Regions from separate parts of the Specibacter sp. BI4 genome, predicted to be linked through region 3. Evidence: predicted binding sites of a transcription regulator. Region 3 holds the regulator's gene; each other region holds the start of a gene.
What was found. The regulator LexA, encoded in region 3, represses DNA repair genes until DNA is damaged. The targets are predictions, from matches to a motif close to TCGAACANNTGTTCGA.
Positions count from the first base shown of each region.

Region 1: AC1L6K_RS06585 (LexA family protein) is a predicted target of LexA. The motif match lies at 3,492-3,507, and genes of this name have one in related genera.
Region 2: uvrA (excinuclease ABC subunit UvrA) is a predicted target of LexA. The motif match lies at 4,078-4,093, and genes of this name have one in related genera.

Region 1 is NZ_CM155265.1:1,399,482-1,406,453, reverse strand. Features, by position in the region: gene AC1L6K_RS06610 (class IV adenylate cyclase) at 1-135, shown strand, start outside; gene AC1L6K_RS06605 (pyridoxamine 5'-phosphate oxidase family protein) at 132-767, shown strand; gene AC1L6K_RS06600 (hypothetical protein) at 952-1,479, shown strand; gene AC1L6K_RS06595 (putative immunity protein) at 1,569-2,084, opposite strand; gene AC1L6K_RS06590 (hypothetical protein) at 2,382-2,999, opposite strand; gene AC1L6K_RS06585 (LexA family protein) at 3,072-3,479, opposite strand; gene AC1L6K_RS06580 (LutC/YkgG family protein) at 3,663-4,337, opposite strand; gene AC1L6K_RS06575 (LutB/LldF family L-lactate oxidation iron-sulfur protein) at 4,334-5,884, opposite strand; gene AC1L6K_RS06570 ((Fe-S)-binding protein) at 5,881-6,678, opposite strand; gene AC1L6K_RS06565 (hypothetical protein) at 6,862-6,972, shown strand, end outside.
Region 2 is NZ_CM155265.1:2,842,311-2,849,282, forward strand. Features, by position in the region: gene AC1L6K_RS13085 (lysophospholipid acyltransferase family protein) at 1-23, opposite strand, end outside; gene AC1L6K_RS13090 (HAD hydrolase-like protein) at 10-867, opposite strand; gene uvrA (excinuclease ABC subunit UvrA) at 1,077-3,962, opposite strand; gene AC1L6K_RS13100 (GntR family transcriptional regulator) at 4,128-4,511, opposite strand; gene AC1L6K_RS13105 (ABC transporter ATP-binding protein) at 4,508-6,439, opposite strand; gene AC1L6K_RS13110 (ABC transporter ATP-binding protein) at 6,436-6,972, opposite strand, start outside.
Region 3 is NZ_CM155265.1:3,451,624-3,458,595, forward strand. Features, by position in the region: gene hisH (imidazole glycerol phosphate synthase subunit HisH) at 1-379, opposite strand, end outside; gene hisB (imidazoleglycerol-phosphate dehydratase HisB) at 376-996, opposite strand; gene AC1L6K_RS15805 (histidinol-phosphate transaminase) at 1,155-2,267, opposite strand; gene AC1L6K_RS15810 (LysM peptidoglycan-binding domain-containing protein) at 2,414-2,986, opposite strand; gene lexA (transcriptional repressor LexA) at 3,263-4,006, shown strand; gene AC1L6K_RS15820 (GNAT family N-acetyltransferase) at 4,140-4,595, shown strand; gene AC1L6K_RS15825 (LysR family transcriptional regulator) at 4,776-5,708, opposite strand; gene AC1L6K_RS15830 (DMT family transporter) at 5,781-6,746, shown strand; gene AC1L6K_RS15835 (ATP-dependent DNA helicase) at 6,790-6,972, opposite strand, start outside.

The DNA.
Region 1 (6,972 bases), 2.1 Mb from region 3:
ATCGGTGACGGCCTGACGAAAGAAGACGCGGTCCTGGAAGCGAACAGGCTGATGACCGAGTTGGGCGTCGGAACTCCTGCCCTGGTCGACGGAGCCTACGTGGATCTCCTTGCCGCCCGGCAGGCGGTTGGATGAACATGGCGGTCCCTGATGAGGGCCTTCCGGGCCCCGCCACCGTTTCCCCCGGTTCTTGTGCTCGAAACGGGGACGGCCTGGCCCTGCGGGACGAGCTTCGTTCACTTCCCTCGATTGTCGGGCGGGCCCCGGACTTCGACGTGCAATCGGCTCCGGCGAATCCGCGCGGGCTGTTTCTGGACTGGCTGCGGTACGCAATTGACGCTCAGGTGCCAGAACCCCACGCAGCCACGCTTTCAACCGTCGATGCCGGCGGGATGCCGGATGCACGGGTGCTGATCGTCAAGGACGTGACCGACGAATGTGGTTTCTTGATCGCCACCGGCGACGAGTCAGCCAAGGGAAACCAACTGCGCGGCAATCCACAGTGCGCCCTCACTTTTTATTGGGGTCCGCTGGCCGGCAAAGCTCCATTCTCGAGAGCGAAGCCGCCCATGCGGCACTGCTTGCAGAGGCTGTCGCCGCCCTGGAATCCAATGCACACCTCGTGTCGCCACACTGGTCTGTATGGACAGTGGTGCCCGTGGCGATTGAATTCTGGCAGGGCGACGCAGGCCGCAACCACCAACCCCTCCGCTACCTCCGCGAAGGGAATGACTGGCGCATTGATTCGCTCTGGTCATGACAAATGACAAGTATTGCTGCGCCTCCCTTCTCCGGCGACGGGGGCGCGGTCAGGAAGGTGCCACGGGACGCACCCGTCGGGTGGGCTTGAAGTGGGCTGAATGGAACGGTCCTTGATTTTGGTCCAGACCCTAATGGGTGAACGGCCCGGCGAAACCGTTGGCGACCTCGTAAGACAAGGAAGGCCCTGGAATGAAGGACTGGCTCCGGCAGCACCGGGTGGGAGTGTTTCTGTCTGGCCTTGCCCTTTTGGCAGTGGCCCAATTTTGGGTTCTCCTGGCCATCGGAACCTCTTGGCCCGACGCAACGGCCCGAACGCTCGTCAACGCCTTGTTTGGTGCCGGCCTCCTGTACCTCGTGGTGAGAAACGACCGAAAGCAAAGGATGTCCCTGGAGAAACAGGGCATCTTCGCGTACATCCGCCACCCTGGCTCGCGGCCGGGGACATTGGGTGACTTGTGGGCCGGCGGGACTGCAAGCTGTCACATAGGACAGCTCGTCTTCCAAGAAGCCATGTCCGGGACCGATGTCGCGCTGGGCAACCCCACAAAATTCGACGTCGTCGCTGCAACCGAGGATCCCCGGCAAGCCACTAACGACAAGTCCAACCCACTGCCGTCCAGCCTGCTGATCCAGACGTTCATTTTGCCTGGCGGAACCGTTGAAATCGCTGCTGAACCCGCTGCACTTGCAAGGATTGAACAGGAAATATTCGCCTAGACTCCCATCGCGTAGTCCCCTTCCGGTGGAATCCGCCGCCTGCCCGCAGCGTAGGCTCCAGGCAAGGTGCGTTGGCGCTCGGCCTGCGTTCAGTTGTCAAATACCGACCAGCAAATGTCGTTGCGCAACCGCTGGTCGTCAATTACGAGCTCACGAATCGCTTGCGAAAGCTGGTCACGCTGCCACTCGCACTCGGCTCGTCCTGCGTCGTCAGCCCGGGCATCAGGGGCTGCTGCTCGCACGGCTTTGATTGCATAGGCGGCAGCACCCAGTTCGTGGGCTGCGACGTGCGCGACGGCCCCGGCCTGGCCCGCAGCGTAGGCGGCAAACCGGGCAGCTCCCCGCAGGTCCCTGGCCGCGCCCATTGCATGTCCGCCCGCCGCGCGAGCCTCCATCATCTTGACCTCACCACGCACCCAAGCACGGGCATGCTCGATCGCCTGACGGGGCCGGGGGTCTTTCGGTTGAGCCACCTCAAATAAGGTGAGAACGTGCTCCGCGCACGATGCCGCCCACAGCGCCAGAAGCTGGTGATCCTCATCGGTCAGGCTGCCACCCCGCCGGATCGTCACAAAGCGCGGGTCACGGACCTTCGGCAGAATCATGTTGACATTCTACTGACGGGGCCTCGCGCGGCCGTGCGGCAGTCAGGCGCCGAACGAGCATGGCTGTTTAACCACCAGACAGGCCCGGGCCGGCAAAGCCGGAATCACTTCTGCAGACACTGCTGAGCTCATGTTGACGGCAGCTGCGGACGCATCGGCAACAACACCGAGCCACCACGGCGGAAGACGACGTAACGGATGGCGGTGAAAGAGTTCGTCACAGGCGTTCCTCTACAGTTACTTATACCTTCCACAAACCTTAGCTACGCCGATTCAGTCGTCTGCCCAGAGCCTCATCTAACGGCAGTCAAAGTCATGGAATACAGGCCAGACAGGGTCGTGACCGTTGCCGCGCACCATCAGGAGCGCACCCTCGGCAGTCCACTTGAATTCATATGTACCGGAGTCAATCGGACGGTAGCCGTCATCGGCCGTCCAAGAACTGACTGAGCGTCCGATACCGCCAAACCCGACTGCATACAATTCACCGCCGCCGGCAAAAAGGAATGAATCTTCCCGCACGACAGCTTCGCAGAAGCCTGGCCCGGAGGGCTGCAAAACTGTGTAGCGTGCCTCAAAGGCTATATCGCCCAATCCAAGAAAACCCGTACAAACAACAGTCACCACGACAAGCGCGCCCCACCAGCCCGAACGCTTCCGAGGCGGGCTCGCCCCCGCGGCACGATCCAGCCGCCGGCGCACGGATGCCCGGATGACAGCAATCACCAGCGCGGCTGAGAGAAAAATGGAGCTGACAACCCAGCCCGGCGCAACCATCCCTCCCCACACCAACAAGAAGCCGAACATTCCACCCACGGCGGCCACGCCAGACAACAGCAGACACCCCCGGGCGGTTGCGTCGAAGCGTTTTTCAACCATCGACCGAGGCCTGAATGATTCTGTGGTGGAGGGCATTGGGCAAGTCTAGATGCACGCCCGGCGCTGTGAACCCCCGCAACGAGACCCTTGGGCGCAGGGACAATGCAGTTAAACGTGGTGCAGGCAGCGGGTGACGACGCCCCACACCGAGACCTCACCGCTCAAGGCAACCACCTCGGCCGAAACCGGGGACGGGGCATTGGCTGGTTGGGTTGTGAGTGAGCTCACGCCGTCGATCTTCAAGAGGCGGCGGATCAGCAGTTCACCTTCGACGACGGCGACCACCACGGAGCCGTCACGCGGAGCAAGCGCCCGGTCGACGATGATTTCGTCGCCGTCGGCAATGCCCGCACCGGCCATGGAATCGCCGGACACGCGCATGACGAAGGTACTGGTGCGGTCGCGGATCAGGTGGCGGTTGAGGTCGATCCCACCGTCGAAGTAGTCGCGTGCGGGCGAGGCGAACCCGGTCGGCTCGTTGGGCTGCTTGCGGGCTGCCGGATCCACACCAAACACGTCACCACCGCCTAGTACAAAGATTCGAACACCCAGCATAGCACTGCGGAACGGCGCACCGCCCGGCGCCGCCTGCTCAGGCGCTACCCAGTCGAGCCCTGCCGGCGCAGGACGGAGGGGCGCCGAACGAGGCGATGCGATGCAGTTTTCCGCAACCGCAGGTTTGGGAACCCCCGCCGGCCGTTACGTCAGGATGATGACGTCGAGGGTGCGTGGGCCGTGGACGCCCTCGACACGTTCGAGTTCGATGTCGCTTGTGGCGCTGGGGCCGCTGATCCAGGTTTGGGGCCTGGTTGCCTCCAGCCGGGCGATGGCTTCGGGCAGCAGCTCCACAATTTGGTCGGTGCTCAGGAAGCAGATGTGCCTGTCGGGGACGAGAGAAATGATGCGCCGGCCCTGGTCGTCGCTGCCATCGAGCATGATCGTCCCGGTTTCCGAGACAGCCACCGCGGCAGCCGTCACAACGGCGTCAACCGCGTCGAGTTCGGCGATACTGAGACGGTGCCCGGGCCCGTCAACATGCACAGCCAGCACCCCGGCGTTGTTCGCTCCTGCGCCAGTCCCGGCGTCGTCCTTCCCGGCGGACGGAAGGGCGGAAAGCCAGGACTCCGGCAGGCCGTGCGGGACCACAATCGAGGCGGCACCGGCCAGCAGTTCGGCCAGCTTGGCGGGGGCCTCGTCGGCGGGCGTGACGAACACGTTCGCCTTGTAGTCCACGAGCCGGTCCACGAGCTGCTCGAGCCGCTGTTCCTCGCTCATGTCCGAGCTGCGGCGGTACTCGCGGGGCACCACGGGGGCCTCCGGCGCATCCCGCAGGGCCGCCTTGATCCGGTTCATGATGTCCTCGCGCGCGCTCATGCCTGTTCCCCTTCGCTGCTGTTTCCGGTGCTGCGGTTTTCCGCACTGCCGGGCACGACGGCGGCACCTGGCTGGTGTTCCTTGGCCCACCAGTGGCGGAACGACTGCGTGGGCGGTGCGGGGATGTCCCTGCTTTGGGTCCAGCCGCCGGCGATGCCCGGAAGCTTTTTGATGACCTTCTCGCGCCCGGCGGCCAGCTTGCCCAGGGGCAGTCCCTTTTCCAGCAGGCTCAGGTGCGCACCGCTGGCGAACGCCCACTCGGCGCCCTTCATCATCAGGTCCATCTGCGAGGGGACCTTGACCTTGGCGCGTTTGGAATCAACGTCCTCCCCGCGCAAGTGCACCAGGATCTCGGGAATGTTGATCTTCACCGGACAGGCGTCAAAGCACGCGCCGCACAGTGAGGAGGCGTAGGGCAGGGAGTTGTTTTCCTCGCTCTTGATACCTGTCATGAGCGGGGAGAGGATGGCGCCGATGGGGCCCGGGTAGGTGGAACCGTAGGCGTGTCCGCCGGTGCGTTCGTAGACGGGGCACACGTTCATGCACGCCGAGCAGCGGATGCAGTTCAGCGCCGTGCGGCCCATCTCATCCGCGAGGGCGGCGGTGCGGCCGTTGTCCAGCATGACCAGGTGCACGTTCTGCGGGCCGTCTCCGGGGGTGACCCCGGTCCACAGCGAGGTGTACGGGTTCATCCGCTCCCCCGTGGAGGAACGCGGCAGCAGCTGCATGAACACTTCCAGGTCGCTCCAGCTGGGCAGCAGCTTTTCGATGCCCATGACGGTGATGAGGGTTTCCGGCAGGGTCAGGCACATGCGCCCGTTACCCTCGGATTCCACCACTGTGAGCGTGCCGGTGTCGGCCAGGCCGAAGTTGGCGCCGGAGACGGCAACCTTGGCGGTCAGGAATTTCTTGCGCAGGTGCGTGCGGGCGGCCTCGGCCAGGCGGGCTGGCTCGTCCGTGAGGTTCGGGTCCACGACGGGCATTTCGCGCAGGAAGATCTCGCGGACCTGGCTGCGGTTCTTATGGATGGCCGGGACCAGGATGTGGCTGGGCTTGTCATGGTCCAGCTGGACGATCAGCTCGGCCAGGTCAGTCTCAAAGGCGGCGATGCCCTGCTCTTCCAGATACTCGTTGAGGCCGATCTCCTGGGTGGCCATGGACTTGACCTTGACGACCTCGGTCTCCCCGGTTTCCCGGATCAGCGCCGTGACAATCTCATTGGCTTCCTGGGCGTCGCGGGCCCAGTGGATGATGCCGCCGCGGGCGGTAAAGTTCGCCTCGAACGTTTCCAGCAGGGCGGGCAGCTTCGCCATGGTGGCGTTCTTGATCGCAGCCCCGGCGTCGCGCATGTCTTCCCAATCCGGCAACTCCGCCACAACCTTCAGCCGCTTGTCCCGGATCGTGTGGGTGGCGTGGCCGAGGTTGGCGCGCAGCTGCGCATTGCCGAGCTCGCGGTGCGCGGCCTGCGGGAACGGCTCTGTGGCATTGAGGTTGCCGTGGCCAAAGACAGGCAGCGAAGGCATGCCCAGGAAAGTGTTGCTGCTCATCGCCTGCTCCCCGCCAAGGTGATCCCGCCGGTGACGGTGACGGGGTTTTCCAGCGTGCTGGCCAGGATCTCGGCGAAGTGGAGGGTGCCCACATCGCTGCCCTGCCGGGACAGCCCGCCGCCAATGTGCAGGAGGCAGCTCGCATCACCACCGGAACACAGCTCGGCGCCGGTGCCGCAAATGTTGGCCGCCTTGTCCGCGTTCATGGCGCTGGAGACATCAGCGTTCTTCATCGAAAACGTGCCGCCGAAACCGCAGCACTGGTCCGCTTCCGGCAGCTCCACCACCTCGATGCCACCCACACTTTTAAGCAGGTTCAGCTGCCGGTCCTCCAGGCGCAGCAGCCGCATGCCATGACAGCTCGGGTGATACGTGACCTTGTGCGGGAAATACGAACCAAGCTGCTCGCCAGCGTCTGTGACGCCAAGGACGTCCGTCAGCAGCTGCGACAGCTCATACGTCTTTGCACCAACCACCGCGGCCCGGGCCTCCAGCACCGCATCCCCACACCGGCGGGCCACCAACTCATGCTGGTGCTTCACGCTGGCAACACAGGACCCGGACGGCGCCACCGCGACATCGTAATCATCAGTGTCGAAAGCCTCCACATGGTTCGCCACCACCGTGCGGGCCTCCTTGAAATAACCCGAATTCACATGCATCTGGCCACAGCACGCCTGACCAGGCGGGAACACAACCTCGTGCCCCAACCGCTCCAAAAGCGCCACAGTCGCACGCGCCGTCCGCGGATACATGGCATCAACAATGCAAGTGGCGAAAAGCGCAATTTTCATGGGACTATCCTTCGACAATAAACTCAACGATGTGGTCTGACCATACCCGTCCCCAGATTCAAAGTCCAGTAAAAAGTTCACAAACAGTGAGATGGGCCACGCAAATTTTGAAATTCAGGATAAACCTCCCTTCTCGGATCATGGTGGGCAGGCTTCCGTTTCTCCTCACAAGCCGCCGTCCCCATGGTCCACACCGTCTGGAGCATTCGATGGACAGGGGCGACCATCCTGCTCACGCCGACCCGCGCCATGAACCCCTCCGGCCACATCGGGTTCGGTCAGGTCGTGGTCATC
Region 2 (6,972 bases), 610 kb from region 3:
CGGGTCAGGTCATAGAGCGCCACGGGCTGCCTCTCCGGGCTCGCCAGTAAGGCGTGCGTGGACAGCTGTTGCCATGGCGGATGCCTGGGGGCCGGCCGCTCCGTCAGTTTTGGCCAGTTCGGCGGCAAGCTCGCCGGCTGTATGCACGACGGCGGCAACTCCCGCCGCCGCCAACTCGCCTTCAGCGGCGAATCCCCAGGAGACCCCGATGCAGCCGAGGCCGTTGCTGCGGGCGCCGAGGACGTCCTGGTGCCGGTCCCCCACCATGATGGCGCCCAAAGGTGCGGGTGCGTCGCCGGCAGGGGCTGCGGCAGTGGTGGCTGGAGCCCCGCTGGAAAGTGATGCCAGGGCGGACAGTGCGGCGGCGATGATTTCGGCCTTGCCCGGGCGGTAGCCGGGGTCGCCGGGCATGAGTGTCTCGTCGGCGTGGGAGCCGCGGATCACCTGGAACAGCTCGGCCAGGCCGTGGTGGGCCAGCAGCTTCTTGGCCAGCGGCTCGGGCTTTTGCGTCGCCACGGCCAGCGGGACGCCGTCGGACTTGAGCTGCACAAGCAGCTCTCTGACGCCCGGATAGACAACTGACATCGCCATGCCCTGCTCGCCGTACCACTGCCTGTAGGCTGCGATGACGCCGTCCACCTTGGCCGGCGGAACGCCGATAATGCTGACCAGCCCGTCGGCGAGCTTCGGGCCGATCATGGCGTTGAGGACCTCGTCGGCGGGGATGGGCAACCCCATTGCGCCCAAGGCATGTTCAATGCCGCCGGTGATGCCGCCTGCCGGGTCAACAAGAGTCCCGTCCAGGTCGAAGAGGACAGCGGTACGGGGACCGTCGGAAATGAGGGCAGGGGCAGTAGTCACGTCCATAGTTTCTCACGGCCTGCCCCAACCCCCACTCATCCATGCTGCGAGAGGCATATTTCCGCACCCTGGCAGGGTGCTGCCACCCTGCATCCCAGTCCCGGATCCAGTTTGCTGTTGTTGGCCGGGAGGTCGCTTTCCGGGGCGTTTTTCGTCCAACAACTGCACACTGGATCTTGGGGAGGGGCGCTGGAGGCTTTAGCGGGGGGGGGCTGTCACGGGGCCAGCACCTCACGCAGGAAGTCGGCCGTGTAGCTCTCGCCGCTCTTGGCGACCTTTTCCGGGGTGCCGGTGGCGATCACGCGGCCGCCGCCGGTGCCGCCGTCCGGGCCCAGGTCAACAACCCAGTCGGCGCTCTTGATCACGTCGAGGTTGTGTTCAATCACGATGACGGTGTTGCCCTTCTCGACAAGCCCCTGAAGCACGAGCAGCAGCTTGCGGATGTCCTCAAAGTGCAGGCCGGTGGTCGGCTCGTCGAGCACGTAGATGCTGCGGCCGTTGGAACGCTTCTGCAGTTCGGCGGCAAGCTTCACGCGCTGCGCCTCGCCGCCTGAAAGCGTCGTTGAGGCCTGCCCCAGCCTGACGTAGCCAAGTCCGACGTCGACCAGCGTGCGCAGGTGCCGGGCAATCGGCGTGAAGGCGGCGAAGAAGTCGGCACCTTCCTCGATGGGCATGTTCAGGACGTCGGCAATGGACTTCCCCTTGTAGTGCACCTCAAGGGTTTCGCGGTTGTAGCGGGCGCCGTGGCACACCTCGCAGGGCACGTACACGTCAGGCAGGAAGTTCATCTCGATCTTCAGTGTGCCGTCGCCTGTGCACGCCTCGCAGCGCCCGCCCTTGACGTTGAAGGAGAAGCGGCCCGGCTGGTAGCCGCGCATCTTCGACTCATTCGTCTCCGCGAAGAGCTTGCGGATGTTGTCAAAGACGCCCGTGTACGTGGCCGGGTTGGAGCGCGGAGTGCGGCCGATCGGGCTCTGGTCAACGTGGACCACCTTGTCGAGGTGCTCCAGGCCGTCAACGCGCAGGTGGCGCCCGGCGACCTGCTTGGCCCCGTTGAGCTTGTTGGCGAGAACCTTGTACAGGATCTCGTTGACAAGTGTCGACTTGCCGGAGCCGCTGACACCGGTGACGGCTGTCAGGACCCCCAACGGGAACTTCACATCAATGTTGAGCAGGTTGTTTTCCCTGGCCCCGACGACGACGAGCTCACGCTTTTTGTCGTACTTGCGGCGCTTGGCGGGCAGGGCGATGCTCTTGCGGCCCGACAGGTAGTCGCCGGTCAGCGAGCGGGTGTTGGCCAGCAGCCCGGGCAGGGAGCCTGAGTGCACGACTTCGCCGCCATGCTCACCGGCACCGGGGCCGATGTCAACGATCCAGTCGGCTTCCTTGATGGTGTCCTCGTCGTGCTCAACCACTATCAAGGTGTTGCCCAGGTCGCGCAGCCGGGTCAGCGTCCCGATCAGGCGGCGGTTGTCGCGCTGGTGCAGGCCGATGGACGGCTCGTCCAGGACGTACAGCACGCCCACCAGGCCCGAACCAATCTGGGTTGCCAGGCGGATGCGCTGGGCCTCGCCGCCCGAGAGCGTGGCCGAGGCCCGCTCAAGGTTGAGGTATTCCAGGCCGACGTCCAAAAGGAACTTCAACCTCGCCTGGATCTCCTTCAGGACCTGGCTGGCGATCTGGGCCTCGCGGCCGGTCAGCACCAGGTTGGAGAGAAACTCAAAGCAGTCGCGCATTGACAGCGCACAGACCTCGGCAATGGATTTGCCGTTGATCAGCACCGACAGTGATGCCGGGTTCAGGCGTGCACCGCCGCAGGCGGGGCAGGGAATCTGGCGCATGTACTCTTCGTACCGGTCACGGGCCGAGTCCGACTCGGTTTCCATGTGCTTGCGCTGGATGTACTGGACGGCACCCTCAAAACCGGTGCTGTATTTGCGTTCGCGGCCAAAGCGGTTCTTGTACTGCACCACGACCTTGTGGTCCTTGCCGTACAGGATGGCCGTTCGGGCGTCGGTGTCCAGCTTGTTCCACGGGGTTTCCAGCCTGAAGTCCAGGTCCGCGGAAAGCCCCTCCAGCAGCCTGTTCCAGTACTCCGTGGTCGCCGTGCCCAGCGACCACGGGGCAATGGCGCCCTCACGCAGGGACAGGAACGGGTTGGGGACGACGAGCTCCTCGTCTACCTCAAGTTTGCTGCCGATGCCGCTGCAAGCGGTGCAGGCGCCGAACGGGTTGTTGAAGGAAAATGACCTCGGCTCGATCTCGTCGATGGCCAGCGGGTGCTCGTTGGGGCAGGCGAGGTTCTCCGAGAAGGAACGGATGCGGCCCGGATCGTCGGTCTCCAGGTCAACCAATTCGGCCAGGATGCGGCCGTCGGCCAGGCCCAGCGCGGTTTCCACCGAGTCGGTGAGGCGCTGCTGGATGCCGTCCTTGACCACGAGGCGGTCAACAACAACCTCGATCGTGTGCTTGAACGTCTTCTTCAGCTTGGGCGGATCCGACAGCTGGACCTGTTCGCCGTCGACCTTGGCGCGGGAGTAGCCCTTGGCCGTGAGTTCCTTGAACAGCTCGACAAATTCGCCCTTGCGGTCCCGCACCACGGGTGCCAGGACCTGGAAGCGGGTGCCTTCCGGCATTTCCAGCAGCTGGTCAACGATCTGCTGCGGCGTCTGCTTGGCGATGGGCTCCCCGCACACGGGACAGTGCGGCGTGCCCACGCGCGCCCACAGCAGGCGCATGTAGTCGTAAATTTCGGTGATGGTGCCCACGGTTGAGCGCGGGTTCTTCGACGTCGACTTTTGGTCGATGGACACCGCCGGCGACAGGCCCTCGATGAAGTCAACATCGGGCTTGTCGACCTGGCCAAGGAACTGCCGGGCATAGGCCGACAGAGACTCGACGTAGCGGCGCTGGCCCTCGGCAAAGATGGTGTCGAAGGCCAAGGAGGACTTGCCCGAGCCCGACAGGCCGGTGAACACAATCATGGCGTCGCGGGGCAGGTCAAGATCGACGTTGCGCAAGTTGTGCTCGCGGGCGCCCTTGACAACCAGCCGCGACAGATCGGGGCGTTGGACAATTTCAGGGGTTACAGACTGGGCCATTGTTTCCTTCACATCACTGGCTGCCACACCGCCGGCGGATCATCAATGGCCGTCCGCGGCGTGGCACTGGCACGGCCGCAAGTCCGCCGTGCGTTGCATTCATTCGCTAGTATAATCGAAAGTTCGTTCGAACGTGTGCCCTAAGGGTGCTGACTGTGGATGGCGTCAATTACGTTCAAGGGCTGCCGTGACAATGCGCAGGGCCTGCGTCTGGGGCACACCAAGTTCACGCACGACGGCGGCGAAGGAGTCCGCCGCGGCGGCCACCTGGGCGGCAATCTTGTCCCCTCCCGAGGCGATGGCCGTGCCGCTGCGGCCGGCGGTCACCACGATGCCGGCCTGTTCAAGTTCGCGGTAGGCCCGGGCCACTGTATTTGCGGCCACGCCGAGGTCTGTTGCCAGCGCCCGGACCGAGGGCAGCTTGGTGCCAACAGCCAGTTCACCGGACGAGGCCAGATCCAGCACCCGCAACCTGACCTGTTCGAAAGGCGGCACCGTCGACTCCGTATCGAGATGCCAGCGGCGCATCAATATATCCATGGCATTCATGCCTGACCCACCTCTTCCACCATCGGATCCCCGAATTGGCTCATGTACAGATCGTAGTAGAAACCTTGGCGGGCCAACAGCTCAGCGTGGCTGCCTTGTTCAATGATCCGGCCGTGGTTCATGACGAGGATCAAGTCCGCGTCCCGGATGGTTGAGAGCCTGTGGGCAATGACAAAGCTAGTCCGGTTGGCTCGCAGCCTGTTCATGGCCTGCCGGATCATCACCTCCGTGCGTGTGTCCACCGAGCTGGTGGCTTCATCCAGGATCAAGATGCCCGGGTTTGCGATCCAGGCCCTGGCAATGGTCATGAGCTGGCGCTGCCCCTGGCTCAGCCCGCCGCCGTCGTCAGTCAGGACGGTGTCATAGCCGTCAGGGAGCGAACGCACAAAGTGGTCGACATGCGTGGCTTCGGCGGCCTCGACGATGTCTGCCTCGCTGGCCCCCAGCCGGCCATAGGCCAGGTTGTCCCTGATTGTGCCCCCGAAGAGCCAGGCATCCTGGAGGACCATGCCGAATTGGCTGCGCAGGTCTTCGCGGGTCAGGTGCGCGGTGTTGACGCCATCCACGGTGATGGTGCCGGAGTCAATCTCGTAGAACCGCATGAGCAGGTTCACCAGCGTCGTCTTGCCCGCACCCGTGGGGCCCACGATGGCGACCGTTTCGCCGGGCTCCGCCACAAGTGACAAGTCCTTGATCAGGGGCTCCCCGGGACTGTAGCCAAAGTTGACGTGGTCAAACACGACCCGTCCGGCTGGTTCCCCGAGCCGGGCGGCAGGGCTGTGGTCAGGGGTTTGCTCCCGGGCATCCAGGAGCTCAAAGACGCGCTCGGCCGATGCCACGCCGGACTGCAGCAGGTTGATCATGCCGGCCAGCTGGGCCATGGGCTGGCTGAACTGGCGGGAATACTGGATGAACGCCTGGACGCTGCCAATCGTCAGGGCACCCTGGGCCACCTGGATGCCGCCCAGCACCGCAACCACCACATAGTTGAGGTTGGCGACAAAGTTGGTGCCTGGCATGATGATGCCGGAGATGAACTGCGCCTTGGCGCTTGATTCGTACAGGTAGTCATTGGACTCCCTGAACTTTTCAATGGCTGCGTCCTGTTGGCCGAAGGCCTTGACGATCTCATGTCCCGTGAACATCTCCTCCACGTGCCCGTTCAGGTCCCCGGTGCTCTTCCACTGGGCCGCGAACTGCACCTGCGAACGCTTGGCCACCAAAACCGTCATCACGGCAATGATGGGCACCGCGAGCAGGGAGATGCCGGCCAGGATCGGGGAAATGGAAAACATCATGGCCAGCACGCCGCACACGGTGAGCACGGCGATCAGGATCTGCGTCAGCGTTTGGTTCAGTGTTTGGGAGAAGTTGTCGATGTCATTGGTGACCCGGGACAGGACGTCGCCACGGGATTCCTGCTGGAAGTGCGACATGGGCAGGCGGTTCAGTTTTTCCTCAATGTCCCGGCGCAGCCTGTACATGGCCCGCTGGACAATGCCGGTGGTGATGTACCCCTGGGACCAGTTGAAGAAGAATGCGGCCACGTACAGGCACAACACGATGGTCAGCACGGCACCGAGCGCCTGGAAGTCAAGACCCTGGCCCGGGACCACGTTCATGGCCGAGAGCATGTCGGCCAGCTGGCCCTGGCCGTCGGCGCGCAGTGCCGCCACGGCCTGGTCCTTCGTGGTGCCGGCCGGGAACTGTGCAAGCATTTTGCCCACGACGCCGTCAAAAATGATGTCTGTCGCCCGGCCAAGGACCTTGGGGGCCACGACGGACAGGCCCACGGAGACGGCTGCCATGACAACGACGGCGGCCATGCGCATCTTGTCGGGGGCCATGAGGCGCAGGATCCGTTTGAGGCTGGGGCCGAAGGACAACGCTTTTTGTGGCGGGCCGCCGCGCCCTCTCATCATGCTCATGCGGGGCTCCCCTGGCCTTCGGTGGCGTCCTCTGTGTTCAGTTGGGACGTGACGATCTCCTGGTAGGTCGGGCATGTTTCCAGCAGTTGTTCGTGCGTGCCCTGGCCCACCAGGCGCCCTTCGTCCAGCACCAGGATGTTGTCTGCGTCCTTGATGGTGCTCACGCGCTGGGCGACGACAAGGACGGCTGCGTCGCGGGTGACGGGTTTCAGGGCCGCCCGCAGTTTTGCATCGGTGGCGTAGTCGAGGGCGGAGAAACTGTCATCAAACAAGTACACCGACGGCCGGGCCGCAATGGCGCGGGCTATGCACAGGCGTTGGCGTTGTCCGCCGGAGACGTTCGAGCCGCCTTGTTCGATGGGGGCTTCCAGGCCCTGCGGCATTTCACGCACAAAGTCTGCAGCCTGTGCCGTTTCCAGGGCGTCCCACACCTGTTCATCGCTTGCCTCGGGGTTGCCCATGCGGACATTGCTGGCCACGGTGCCCGTGAACAGGTAAGCCCTTTGCGGCACCAGCCCAATGGAGCCGCGCAA
Region 3 (6,972 bases):
CGTCGGCGGGCAGCAGCTCCACGGTTCCGGGCCACTCCCCCATGCCCTCCTCGTGAACGCCGTGCTCGACACCGGCGTCGAAGAGGACCTGCATGCCCACGCAGATGCCCAGGACAGCACGTCCGCCAGCGACGCGGCGCCCGATCATCCGCAGGGCGTCAACGTTTTTCAGTTCGGCCATGACTGAACCAAACGCACCGACACCCGGAACCACCAGCCCATCGGCGTTGAGGACGTCATCAGCCTTGGCACTGAGCGTCACAGCCGCACCGGCACGTTCCAGGGCCCGCACTGCCGAGCGCACATTGCCCGAACCGTAGTCAAGGACAGTGACAGTGGGCTGTGGTGGGGCTGGCTTCTCCGTCGCTCCGGAGCTCACAAAAGACCCTTCGTGGATGGAATCCCGGTCACCCGGGGGTCAGGTTCGACGGCCGAACGCAGCGCACGGGCAAAGGCCTTGAACTGCGCCTCGACGATGTGGTGCGGGTCCCGGCCGGCGATGAGCGTCATGTGCAGGCAGATTTGCGCGTGCAGCGTGATGGCTTCAAAGACGTGGCGGGTCAGGGAACCCGTGAAGTGGCCGCCGATAAGGTGGTATTCCTGGCCTGCGGGCTCGCCGCCGTGCACTAGGTAGGGACGGCCTGACAGGTCGACGACGGCGTTGGCCAGCGCCTCATCCAGCGGCACTGTGGCCTCGCCGAAGCGGCGGATGCCGGCCTTGTTGCCCAGCGCCTCCTTCAGCACCTCGCCAAGGGAGATCGCAACGTCTTCGACGGTGTGGTGCGCATCGATGTGGGTGTCGCCGGTGGCTTTGATGTTCATGTCGATCAGGGAGTGCTTGGACAGCGCCGTGAGCATGTGGTCATAGAACGGCACCGACGTGTCAATGGTTGACGTGCCGGTCCCGTCGAGGTTGATTTCAACCATGACGCTCGACTCACTTGTCGCCCGCTCCAAGCGGGCTGTTCGTCCCTGGCTGGGCGTGGTCTCAGTCATTGCAGCAGTCCTTTGATTTGTGTGCGCCATCCCGCGCCCGTGTGCAGGGCAGGGTTGGGCGCGCGGTCGATCCTCGGTGATTAACACCAGTTTAGAAGAAAAGGCAGGGGAAAGCCCAAACAGTCCCGCACCAGGGCTCTTTTCAACGCACGACGGCGTCAGGCAGCCGTGCCTTGGCCGGCGAGAAAGGTGCGCAGCCCGGTCAGGAACGCGCTGGTTTCAGCTTCCGTGCCGGCGGTGACGCGCAGGTGGCCGGGTATGCCGACGTCGCGAATCAGAACTCCCTGGGCCAGCAGCGCCTCCCACACCTCATGGGGGTTATCCAGCCCGCCAAAGAAGACGAAGTTGGAGTCTGACGGTGCGGGAGTCAGCCCCAGCGCCGTGAGTTCGGCGACAATGCGGTCGCGCTGGACCTTGATCTGCTCAACGTTGGCCAGCAGGGACGCTGAATTGCGCAGTGCAGCCACTGCTGTCGCCTGGGTGATGGCGGAGAGGTGGTACGGGAGCCTGACCAGGCGCAGCGCGTCGGCGACCTCGGGCGCCGCGGCCATGTATCCCAGCCGGGCGCCGGCCATGGCAAACGCCTTGCTCATGGTGCGTGAGACGACCAGGCGGGGGCGGCCCTCGAGCAGGTTCAACGCGCTGGGCGTGCCGGCGTGGGAGAACTCAGTATAGGCCTCATCCACGATGACGATGGCTTGCGAGGCTTCCCCTGCCTCGTAAACGGCCTGCACAACGTCCAGGCCAAGGGCCGTGCCGGTGGGGTTGTTCGGTGAGCACAAAAGAACGATGTTGGGGGCCTGCTCGCGAACCTGCTCAGCCGCCGATTCGGCGGACAGGCTGAAGTCCGGCGCCCGCACTCCGGCGATGTAACCGGTTCCGGTGCCGCTGGCCAGCAGCGGGTACATGGAGTAGGTGGGAGGGAAGCTCATGACGGTGCGGCCAGGACCGCCAAATGCCTGCAGCAGCTGCTGCAGAACTTCATTGGAACCGTTCGCCGCCCACAGGTTGTTTTCATCGAGCCCATGACCCAGGTAGGCAGCCAGCTCCTGGCGCAAGACGGTGAATTCCCTGTCAGGGTAGCGGTTCAGGCCGTCAAGCTCTGCCGCCACAGCCGTGAGGATGGCTTCCTTGGCGTCGGCCGGGACACCGAAGGTATTTTCATTGACGTTCAGGAGCACCGGCACGTCAATCTGCGGAGCACCGTATGGGTGCTGTCCGCGCAGATCGTCACGGAGCGGCAATTGGCCTAAGAGTTCAAACTGATCCATGGCACAAGCTTAATTGGCGACCGGACCAAATGCCGAAACGGCGACACCATGCGGACATCTTTGCGACAGGTGCGGGCACTCGCGGCACAGCCGGCGGGCGCTGCTGCAGCTCCCAGACTTTATCTGGGGCGTGGAACGTACAGGCGCTACTTGGGGAGGGGGACGTACAGGCGCTGGCCGGCCTGCAGGACTCCGCTGCCCAGCTCATTGAGCGCCACAATTTCACTGACAACGTCACGAATGTCGCCATGCGGGTTCGAAGCACTGGCAATGCTCCAGAGATTGTCGCCCGGCAGGACGGTGACTGACACGGCGTAGTCGGCCAGGTCCACGGCCGCGTACGCGGCGGAGGCCTGGGCCGGGGTGGCGATGGAGCCAAGCCCAATGGCCAGGGCGGCAAAGACCATTACGGCGGCCGTGAGGATGGCGGGGAGGCCAAGGAGCACCAGACGGCCGCGGCGGGTGAGCTGGAGCCTGGCCCGGCCACCATCATTCATGCCCGGGCCAGCCTGCGCCGAACCCAAAGGCACCGAACCGACTGGCGCCGTAACCGAACCGGACTGCATCCGTTCGGGCTTCGCGGAGTCGGGCCTGAACGCCCTGCCGCCGGCAGCGGCTTCGGTGGCCGGCTGAAAGCGCCACGGTCCCGTGCCGCCTGCCGCCGAGTCGTTTGTGTGCCTGCTGCTCAGGGTTGGTGCTGAGATAACCATTGCATTCATGATTTCTGGTCCTTTCGCCGTGGATCTAGATCCTTGGCCATCAACATCCGTCGGATCAAATTTCCATGCCTTATATCTTCGATAGAACGTATGTTCTAATTAGCTACTAGTACAGTTTTAGCACCTATGGACGACACTTGCCAAGGGCTGATAGAACAAATGTTTGAAATTGCTTCGTTTGTGGCTTAAACTTGTGAGACAAGGATTGGCCGCTAGATGCAGTCCACCAGCAGGCACTGACATTGTTCAGGGCAGCCACGAAAGGACCCGGGAACCATGGCGCTTCCAGAACCTCCGCACCGCATCCCCCAGGCGCCCAGCCGCGCCGGAATGAAGGGGCTGACAGTTCGGCAAAAGAAAATCCTTGAGTGCATCCAGCGCTCCATCGCCGACAAGGGCTACCCGCCCTCCATGCGTGAGATTGGTGATGCGGTGGGGCTTGCGAGCCTGTCAAGCGTCACGCACCAGCTGACGCAGCTGGAACGCCACGGCTATTTGCGCCGCGACCCCAAACGTCCCCGCGCCATGGAGGTCCTCATTCCGCTGGTGCTCGACAGCGGCCAGGTTGAGATCGAGGGTGTCAGTTCGCCCTCCAATCTGCGCAGTTCAAACGGCCTGAACTTTGCCGAACTCAGCAGTTCCTCGGACACGGCGTTCGTCCCGCTGGTCGGGCGCATCGCAGCCGGCGGGCCCATCCTGGCCGATCAGTCGGTCGATGACATCATGCCGCTGCCCCGGCAGATTGTGGGCAGCGGTGAACTGTTCATGCTCAGGGTTCAGGGCGATTCCATGATTGACGCAGCCATCTGTGACGGTGACTGGGTTGTGGTGCGCCAACAAAACACGGCCAACAACGGTGAAATCGTTGCTGCCCTCCTCGAAGACGAGGCGACAGTGAAGACGTTCCGGCAGCGCGACGGCCACACCTGGCTGCTGCCCCAGAACACCCGCTACGAACCCATCCTCGGCGACCACGCAACCATCATGGGCAAGGTTGTCTCGGTGCTTCGCAGTCTCTAGCACCACTCCTGCAGACAGTGCGGCGCCCCGGCCAAGTGGCCGGGGCGCCGCACTGTTCACTCTTGTTTTTGTTTGCGTGGCATCATCTCCCACATATTTCAGGATGCCGTTGGTGGGCGCATACCGTTGAGCCATGATTAATCTTGTGCCCGCGGGCCCCGCCGACATGGATGAAATCTCGGCGTTCCTTCGCACCGCCGATTTGACGCTCAGCGGCCTCGATTCACCGTCGGTGCACTTGTGGATCTCACGGGATGCCACAACAGGACGGATTTTCGCGTCAACTGGTTACGAAAGCAGCCACGACGGCAACCATGCGCTCATACGCAGCGTCGCCGTCGCTCCGGAACTGCGTGGAACAGGAATTGGGCTGGGGCTCGCTCAATTTGCCATGGACCGGGTCGTCGAAGCCGGCGCCGACCGGGCCTGGCTGTTTAGCCGCAGGTCGGGGCCGTTCTGGCAGAAAGCCGGGTTCACGTCTGCAGACACGAATGCTCTTGCGGTCGCCCTGGCCTCAACACACCAGGTTCAACTATTTACCGAAACCGGCCAGCTCGGACGCGAAGTCGCTTGGAGCCGGCAGTTGTGATGCAACGCCGGCACGACGCCTCATGGAGTGTTCCGTTACGGACATGAAGCCCGACGCGGGCTCCCTGTCGGCCGGGCGAGAACAGCGCCGGCACGATCGCTGCCGGCATCGCCTAAGCCGCACCCCAGACTCAGTGGATACATGCATTTACGGGGAATGAGGCCCAGCCCGGGGGTGCAGTCAGCGCGCTCCTTCTGCGCGGCGGCGTGTCTCCTCGGCGATCTCGATGAGACGCTCGATCACGGTGCGCGTGCTCACCCGTGCCCGCGCTTCGGGCCTTGTCAGGATTTCGATGTGCCGGCCAATGTCGAGCCCCTCGATCCGGCGCAGCACTACCTGCTCCCGAAAGTGGGGCGCCAGTCCTGTGTAGCGCGGCAGCAGGCCCACGGCGCGAGTCTCGGCGATAATGGCCGCCACCATGTTGAACTCATTGACCCGGTGCGTAATCTGGATCGGGGTGCCCGCGCCTGCAGACATTGCCTGGACGAGGAGTGGTTCGAGGGCAAATCCTTCGTGCGCCGCCACCCAGGTTTCTGCCGCTAGATCGGCCAGGCGCACCGTCCCATGTTTCGCCAGTGGATGGTCACGGTGAATGGCCAGGTCAATCGGTTCCTGCAGCACAGGCGTGGCGTGCACCCTGCGGGCGGGCCAGGGTTCGGACATCAGCGGACGGTGGGCGATCACGACGTCGTGGTCGCCCACCAAATCGACGAACTCGTTGACCGATACGTCCTCGTCCCTGCAATGCACCCTCGGCCCGTCGGGATCGTTGAGGCTTCTGGCGATAAGCTCCGGGAACCAGGCGAGACCGGCGCTGTGAAAAGCGGTGACTGAAACGAGTTCCTGTCGCGCCAGGAGATACCCTGTGACGGAGTTCTCTGCGCGTGCGAGGGCTTCCAGCACTTCACCTCCGGCATCGGCGAGCCGTTCGCCCGCCGGCGTGAGTATCAGCACTCGACCCCGCTGCTCGGTGAGGGGAATTGACACTCCCCGTTGCAGGGCTGCGAGTTGCTGGGACACCGCAGACGGAGAAAGGTGCAGGGCCTGTGCCACAGCAGTGACGGAGCCGCGGTCCCTGAGTTCGCGCAAGGTTCGAAGATGATGAACTTCCATGAAGCTCACCTTACGGGATATTGAAGATAGTGCCTGTTGTTCTGCACGGAGGGTTGTCAGTACGGTAAAAGCATGTCCTTCGCATCCCCCTCCACCCGTCGACTGCTCCCCGACGCCGTACTCCTGATCGTGGCAATATTGTGGGGCGGAAGCTATCTGGCGACTCAAGACCTGGCGGTGGCCTCATCCGCGGCTGCGGTGATGTGCGCTCGTTTCGTTCCCTCGGCGGCAATCCTGCTGCTGGCGCATTTCGCCCGGCCAAGAAATCGGCTCCGGGACTCGGCATTTCCCGGCATCCTGCTTGGAACCCTACGGGCGGCCACCATAGCGCTGGAAACCATCGGCGTCACTCTCACGAGTGCGACAAACGCCGGGCTCATCATCGCCCTGTCCATTCTGCTGACCCCGTTACTCGAGTCCGCTCTCACCAGGAGACGGCTCTCCCCTGCGTTGGTCGGAAGCATCCTGCTTGCCCTCCTCGGCATTGCGCTGCTCGTGGGTGGCAATGGTTTCTCCGGGGTCAACCTCGGCGATGGACTCATGCTTGGTGCTGCAGCAACACGGGCCCTGCTCGGTGTTGCCGAGGCATGCTTTACCGTCAACAAAAAAGCCAACGTGCTGGGGCTGACCACCGTCGAGATCACATTTGGCGCGGTCATATTCGCCGCCTGGGGCGGAAACTCACTGCTGGCGCATCTTCCGGGCTTCACTGTCGCGAATTGGCTCACTATTGCCTACCTGTGTCTGGGCTGCACGATCCTGGCGTTTCTTGGGCAGCTCTGGGCAACGAAGCACACCTCGGCGTCACGAGCAGGCATGCTTCTCGGCACCGAACCTGGCTGGGCCCTCCTCGTGGGAATGCTCCTTGCCGGAGACCGGATTGGCACGCTTGGCTACCTGGGGGCAGCGGTGCTTCTCGTGGCCACCTGGTGGGGGGCCCGTGCCGAACAGCGCTGGCGCGGGAGTGGCTTGCCACACCGGGAGATCACCGTAGCCGCGTCGGCCGTAACCGCGTTGCAAGGTGCGGCCGACGACTGAGCCCTGTTGGGCCGGTGACCAATGGCCGCGCGCGACCCGTCAGCTATTTGCCCGACAGCCTTGTCAGCGCCGACAAGGCCACCGCCCTGTCCTTGGTGGCCCAGAACGGCGGCAGGGCCGCCCGCAGGAAGCCGCCGTAGCTGGCGTTCGCCAGCCGGGAGTCAAGAACAGCCACCACTCCCCTGTCCTCACTGGACCGAATCAAGCGCCCCACACCCTGTGCCAG